2 regions of the Lactococcus sp. FSL K6-0773 genome follow, and region 1 is predicted to be linked to the other one. Evidence: riboswitches for the same ligand, from Rfam matches in the RefSeq annotation. Region 1 holds a riboswitch; the other holds the start of a gene.

Evidence for each region. A riboswitch is a leader RNA that binds a small molecule or an ion and turns the genes downstream of it on or off. The one in region 1 is predicted to bind magnesium.
Region 2: it holds a riboswitch for magnesium, as region 1 does, so the genes downstream of both, MHB61_RS04260 (FtsW/RodA/SpoVE family cell cycle protein) here and mgtA (magnesium-translocating P-type ATPase) in region 1, are expected to answer to the same signal.

What each region holds. Positions count from the first base shown of each region.
Region 1 covers NZ_JBBOVF010000001.1:535,757-539,181, reverse strand. The annotation lists gene mgtA (magnesium-translocating P-type ATPase) at 1-1,351, opposite strand, end outside; M-box (ykoK) riboswitch at 1,610-1,770, opposite strand; gene dltD (D-alanyl-lipoteichoic acid biosynthesis protein DltD) at 1,834-3,120, opposite strand; gene dltC (D-alanine--poly(phosphoribitol) ligase subunit DltC) at 3,110-3,349, opposite strand; gene dltB (D-alanyl-lipoteichoic acid biosynthesis protein DltB) at 3,392-3,425, opposite strand, start outside.
Region 2 covers NZ_JBBOVF010000001.1:883,962-887,386, reverse strand. The annotation lists gene MHB61_RS04270 (YhgE/Pip domain-containing protein) at 1-673, shown strand, start outside; gene MHB61_RS04265 (metal-sulfur cluster assembly factor) at 859-1,191, shown strand; M-box (ykoK) riboswitch at 1,499-1,660, shown strand; gene MHB61_RS04260 (FtsW/RodA/SpoVE family cell cycle protein) at 2,041-3,240, shown strand; gene MHB61_RS04255 (LCP family protein) at 3,271-3,425, shown strand, end outside.

The DNA.
Region 1 (3,425 bases):
TTTTTACTACAACACTCATCCGACGTCTTTCAAAATCAAAAGGAATTTCATCAACTTTTGTATATTTACTACTTAGACCACCCAGTTCAGGATTTTTATCTTGCTTGGCTTCGGCTCCTTCAATAATTGCCAAATCCATTAAATTCTTTAAACCAGTTTGGTAGTAACTATTCAAAAATCCATGTCTTAATACTCGAATATTTTCTTGCCCATGAATATCTAAATGACGCATTAATACTACTTTATCTTGTGTTAATGTTCCAGTTTTATCAGTGCAGAGAATATTCATTGAACCTAGATTTTGAATAGAATTTAGGTTCTTGATGATTGTTTTTTCTTTTGACATTGTGACTGCACCTTTTGCTAGGCAAGTTGTCACAATCATTGGTAACATTTCTGGTGTTAAACCAACAGCAACTGCTAAAGCAAATAGTGCAGCTTCCATCCAATCACCTTTAGTGAAACCATTGATCAATAAGACAAATGGAACCATAACTAACATAAAGCGAATAAGGACCCATGAAACTGAGTTAACGCCTTTTTCAAAAGTTGTTTTAGTTGAGTCTTCGGTTACACTTTTTGCCATTTCACCAAAAATGGTCGCATCTCCAGTTGCAATTACAACTCCATAAGCACTACCAGAAATGACATTTGAACCCATGAAGGCTAGGTTTACTGACTCTGTGATTGAATCATCTTTTTCATCAGTAGCTAAATCTAGTTTTTCTACTGGTTCGCTTTCACCAGTTAAAGAGGCTTGGCTGATAAATAAGTCTTTTGCTTGAATAATCCTAAGGTCTGCTGGAACCATGTCTCCAGCTGATAGATGGATAATATCGCCTACGAGAACTTCTTCAATAGGAATCTCTTGACTTCCTGATTCTAATCTATGAACGTTTGTCGTCGTCGTAATCATTTTTAAGAGATTCTCAGCAGCATTTCCACTTCTAGTCTCTTGAACGAAACGCAGAATTCCTGAGATTAAAACCATTGTAGTAATGATAATGAGTCCTTGGGGATTTTTCTCACCAGGAGCTGCTAAGATAATATCCGTAAAAGCTGAAACTAATGCTAAGACAAACAATATAATGGTAAAAGGATTGATGAACGCTTGATAAAGCCGTTTAATAAGTGAACTTTTTTTACCACGCGTAATCGTATTATCTCCATATTGTTCACGAGAGATTTCTACTTGTTCTTCACTTAATCCTTTATTTGATGTTTTAAATTTTTGAAATAGCTCCTCTTTTGTAGAAGTTTTTGCAAATTCTAATCTTGCATTTATTTCATTGTTATCTACAAATGTTGTAGCTCTTTTTGTGTTTTCGAGTGTTTTTCTAATTTTTTTCATTGGTCTGTACCTCATATTCTATAATATTTTTGCGTGTACAGTCCCAAACGTTAGGCACTTTAAAGAAGGTGATAAAAACGGAAAGCTGCTCTTATCACGTTAATTATCTGCGGCCTATCAGGCTCGGGACTATTAATGGTCTGGGATTCCATTTCCGTTTTTCACCTCCTTTTTTAAATACAAAAAACCTTGCCTACAAAACTTGAACGTAGGCAAGGGAATAATTCCAAAAAAGATATCACTATTATAGAGCGAATCAGTTACAAGCTATCGTTCAAGCTTTAGCTCCGCAGGGCGATGTTGTTGCACTATTTCACGCCTTGTTTTTCGACGTGAACTGTTGGCCCTCTCATCGTGTCTCCACGACTCTGCGGCAGCAACCCGTATCCCTGCGGTAGCCTCACCTACCGACGGCTATGCTTATGGCATAACCAAAACAATTATAACTGTTCTTTCTATTTTTGTCAATCTTTTTTTATTATTTAATTTATGATAGACTCTGTTGCACCATTCATTGCCCAATCTTTTGATAAAAATAACGAATTATCAATATGATAGTTGACCTTACTTGGTGTCTTCATGAATTTTTCAATTGCTTTGTCTGTAGCCAACCAACCTTTAGTACCAAAGTGGACAGTGTCACCAGAGGCATAAGGCGTGTTATACATATCTGTTAAGTCAGCAATTTGATAAAAGCCTTGACTGCGCAATTGTGTTTTAATTTTAGAGCTGAAATTTTCGAGTGTTGCTTTTGATACTCCAGTGTAAGATGACCATGAGCCATTTACTGGTTGAATAACAAATAAAACATCATTATTATTTTTGGCAAACACATTTAAGAGCTGTTGGAAATCCTGATACTCTGGGCTTTCTAAATAGGTAACATGCTTTTTAAAATTTTCAAGATGTTTGTATTTGGATTTTATTTTCTTATCCCAAACTTTATTATTGATTTGGAAAGGATTGTTATTTGAACTATCTTTTCCTTGATCAACTGCCAATTTTTCTAAGTTTTCAGAGGTTGGATCATTGGGTAATTCTTTAGCAAACTTATTAATTTTTGGTGTAAGTCCAAGAGGTTGTGCTGTGAATTGTGAAACACTTGAGAAGAGTAAATCTTCTTTTCGCCAAAATTGAAGATTGGTCGCCACAGTCATTTTTTGTAGAGTGGTCAGTGGTTTTTTATCTGCTAGACGTTCTAGAGAATTATAAATCGTCTCTTCAGATTTAAGCGATCTAAATCTTAATAAATGTTTTGCAAGTTGGGTGGTGGTATTTTCTTTAGGATCTGCTTCTTTTAACCAACCGTAAATCTCACCTTTGGATACAAAGTTTTTCAATTCACTTTCAACAATTCCTTGTTTTGAAAACCATTGTGGACTAATGACAAAAACAATTTTACGATTTTTTAACTCATTTGCCACAGAGTTCATGTAGAAAAAGTGGGTTAAAGTAGTTGTTCCTGGTTGTCCTACTAAGAATGGCGTAAAACCAGAATTGTATTTTTTGAAATAGGCACTTGGGTGAAAAGAATCCACATGTTCCATTTCTGATGAACCAAGAACTGGTAAAAACTCGGGGTCTGAATAGGCTTGTTTTTTAATTGAATAGCCTGTAAAGCTTGGAGTATTTAGTGGTGATTGAGCAAATTTAATAAGTTGGTCTTTTGAGTATTTCATACCAACATTTATTGGGAGAAATATCAGTAAGCCAACAAGGGCTAAAGCTGCAATTAATGGGCCAATGGCTCTAAAAATTTTAATTTTCATCCTTTTTTTCCTGAACGCGTGCTGCTATTTTATTTGCTGTATTCCAATCTTCACGGTCCATTTCTGATGGTGGAAGACTGATATCAAAAGCGCCTTCTAATTCAACAATGAGCATGATGGCTCTCATTGAATCAAGAATTCCTTCTTCAAATAAATCCATGTCTAAGTCTTCACGGAATTCGTCTGTGCCTGATACGGTTTCGATAATATCAAAAATTTGTTCTTTCATTTTGTTTCTCCTAATGTTTTTTTATGATATGCCTAACGCCTTTTAGAAGTTAGGAAGTGGAAAATGTGGATCTATG
Region 2 (3,425 bases), 350 kb from region 1:
AACAGCGTTAACCAAAGCAGATGATACTCTCTCAGCAACTAATAATTCTAATGAAAATGCTAAAAAAGTAGCTGCACCGTTGAAACTTAAACATACTGACCATGACAATGTACCAGAAAATGGTGCAGGAATGACACCATACATGATTAATGTTGCTCTCTTTATTGGTGCCCTTGCGACAAATGTTGTGATTGGAATTGGTTTCTCAGGTGAAAAATGGAAATCTGGTCGCGAATTTATGTTGGCGAAAATTGGTACAAATGGTTTGGTAGCACTTTTACAAGGAATCATCGTCTGGGGAGCAGTTGCTCTTCTTGGATTGAGACCAAATCATTTGTGGGAAATGTTGTTGTCAGTACTTTTAATCAGCTTCGCTTACATGGCAATCAATACTTTCTTCTTAACGGCTCTAGGTAAGATTGGTGAATTCCTTATGATTGTTGTCTTAGTTCTACAACTGGCGACGAGTGCAGGAACTTACCCCTTACAACTTGCGCCTAAAATATATCAAGTCATCAGTCCTTGGTTACCAATGACTTATGGTTTAAAAATGTTACGCGAAACCATTGGTTTGAATGGAGCAATTTTACCAGAAGCAATCCTATTTGTGGTTATTATCGCTCTCTTTACTTTCATGTTGAGTTTCTTCAAGAAATTCTCACGTTTTGCATAAAATAAATTACTGACAGAAAAAATTTATTCATAAAATTTTCTGTCAGTAATTTTTTATCTAGAAATTTTAAAATAAATTTGGTAAAATAAAGCTGTAAAAAGAATTTGACAATTTGGATTTGTCCTAGAAAGCACATTCGTTCAACTTTTAAAGTTTTGCTTTTTATGACAGCCTAAGGAGATAAAATGGCAGATAAATACACAGAAGAGCAAGTGAATGAAATCAAGGACAAAATTCTCTCTGCCCTTGAAAACGTCATTGACCCAGAGCTTGGGATTGATATTATCAACCTCGGATTAGTTTATGAAATTAGCTTTGAAGATAACGGATTTACAGAAATTAAAATGACATTGACAACAATGGGTTGCCCTTTGGCGGACCTTTTGACTGAACAAATTCATGATGCTTTGAAAGAAGTGCCAGAAGTTGGTGAAATCAAGGTGAACTTGGTTTGGTATCCAGCATGGACAGTTGATAAAATGAGTCGTTATGCCCGTATTGCTTTGGGAATTCGATAAATATAATAAAAAACTCCTTAGTCAGCATTGACTAGGGAGTTTTTTATTTATTAACGAAATTCATTATTCAATTATAAGCTTTTTGTCTGTATATTTTAATCTTTGGTATTTTATTTTAAAAAATAATATTTTTGTCTTAGTTCTAATTTCTAAAAAACTTAGTCATAACAAGAGGTTTAATCCAATAAAAAAATATTTAATTTAGGTAATGCATTTATTATTTGACTAAAAGTATAGGTCGTGTTATAATTTTTTTGCTTAGGAAATATTTTGAAAATTTAATTTAAGCAATTTTGGTTAGAGATTTTCTAACCATCGGTAGGTGAGGCTACCACAGGGATACGGGTTGCTGCCGCAGAGTCGTGGAGACACGATGAGAGGGCCAACAGTTCACGTCGAAAAAAGAAGGCGTGAAATAGTGCAACAACATCGCCCTGCGGAGCTAAAGCTTGAACGATACTGGGTACTTTAGTTCACTTGATAGTGTATCTTTTTGAAATCATACCTTGTCTACGTTCAACCGGCGTAGGCAATTTTTTTATAAAAAAGGAGGTGGTGAAAATGGAAGCACAGAATAACAGTGGCTCAGACCCTGGGAGCTGTAGGAAGAAAGATAGCTTAAAAGTGGAAATGCATTTTTATCACTTCAATCTAATCTAGTTCTCTGAGTTGGAGCTGTACAATCAAAATCTACTATAAATCAGAAATTGAGGTACAAGCCGATGACAAAAATATTAATTCATACAACAATAAAAAATAAAAAAATAAGAAAGAAAAAGTTATTCATTGATTTGCAACTAGAAATACTCTTGGCGTTCATTTGGAAAATTAACGAAGAGGGATTCATTTATGGATAAAAAAATTACAAAAAATAGTTTTTTAGATTTATCTATTTTGATTCCTTATTTGATTCTTTCAGCTGTTGGCTTACTCATGGTGTTTTCAGCAACTGTCCCCTATCAAATTAACCGAGGACTATCTCCTTATCGATTGGCAATTTCTCAAGGAGTTTTTATAATTATAAGTTTTGTGGCTTTAATTATTATTTATCGAGTAAAATTAAGAATTATAAAAAATGAAAAGATTTTAAAAATAATTTTTCTAATTATTATCTTGCTGATGATTTATTCAAGGGTGGGTCCTAATACATCAGCGAATGGAGCGCATGGATGGATTCCCTTATCAGGGATTGGAACTATTCAGCCGGTTGAATTTGCAAAACTTTTTACAGTTTGGTTTCTTGCTTCTATCTTTTCTAACAGACAAGAAGAGATTGAGAAAAATGATATTCAAGCAATTTTTAAGGGTAACAATCTCATAAAAAAAGTTGTAGGGGGATGGCGATTTCCGATTATCTTACTAATGATAGTGGAACTCAGTATGCCTAATTTAGGAAATACAGCAATTATTGGGCTCTTAGCCTTGATAATGATTGGTGCAAGTGGAATTTCTTGGCGATGGTTTTCAGGTTATGGGAAGATGTTGCTTACGATTAGTCTTAGTTTTTTGCTCTTTCTTTTTATCAGTGGAGGCGATTTGATTCCAGGATCTTATATTAATGCTCGATTTAAAGCATTTGTTAATCCTTTTACTGACTTGGCTTCTTCGGGTCATCAACTTGCTAATTCATATTATGCGATTGTAGATGGTGGCTGGTTTGGAAGAGGGCTGGGGAATTCGATTGAAAAACAAGGATTTTTGCCTGAAGCTCATACAGATTTTATATTTTCAGTAATAGTAGAAGAATTGGGAATCATTGGTGGAATTATAATCCTAGCTGTCATTTTTTTCATGATTACCCGAATGCTTTTGGTGGGGATGCGGGCAAAAGATCCATTTAATTCAATGATTTCAATTGGTTGTTCATCTTTTTTGTTGATACAAGTTTTTGTCAATTTAGGTGGAGCAATTGGTTTGGTTCCAGAAACAGGTGTCACCTTTCCCTTTTTATCACAAGGTGGATCATCATTTTTAATTTCAACTTTGGCAGTAGGACTGGTTTTGAATAGCTCGGCTGACGAAAAATTAAAGAGTTTAAGTAAGTTATAATTTTTAATAAAAGAAAGAAGTATTCTTGATATGAAAAGAAAAGAAATTAGACAAAAGAAAAAAATAAAAAGGTCTAAAAAAGTATATTTTGTTCGTTTTATGTCCCTTTTTGTTATTTTAGTCGTGGCAGTTAGTGCGGTTATCTATGTTCAAGCAGAGAAAACATTAACGAAAACTCATGTAAA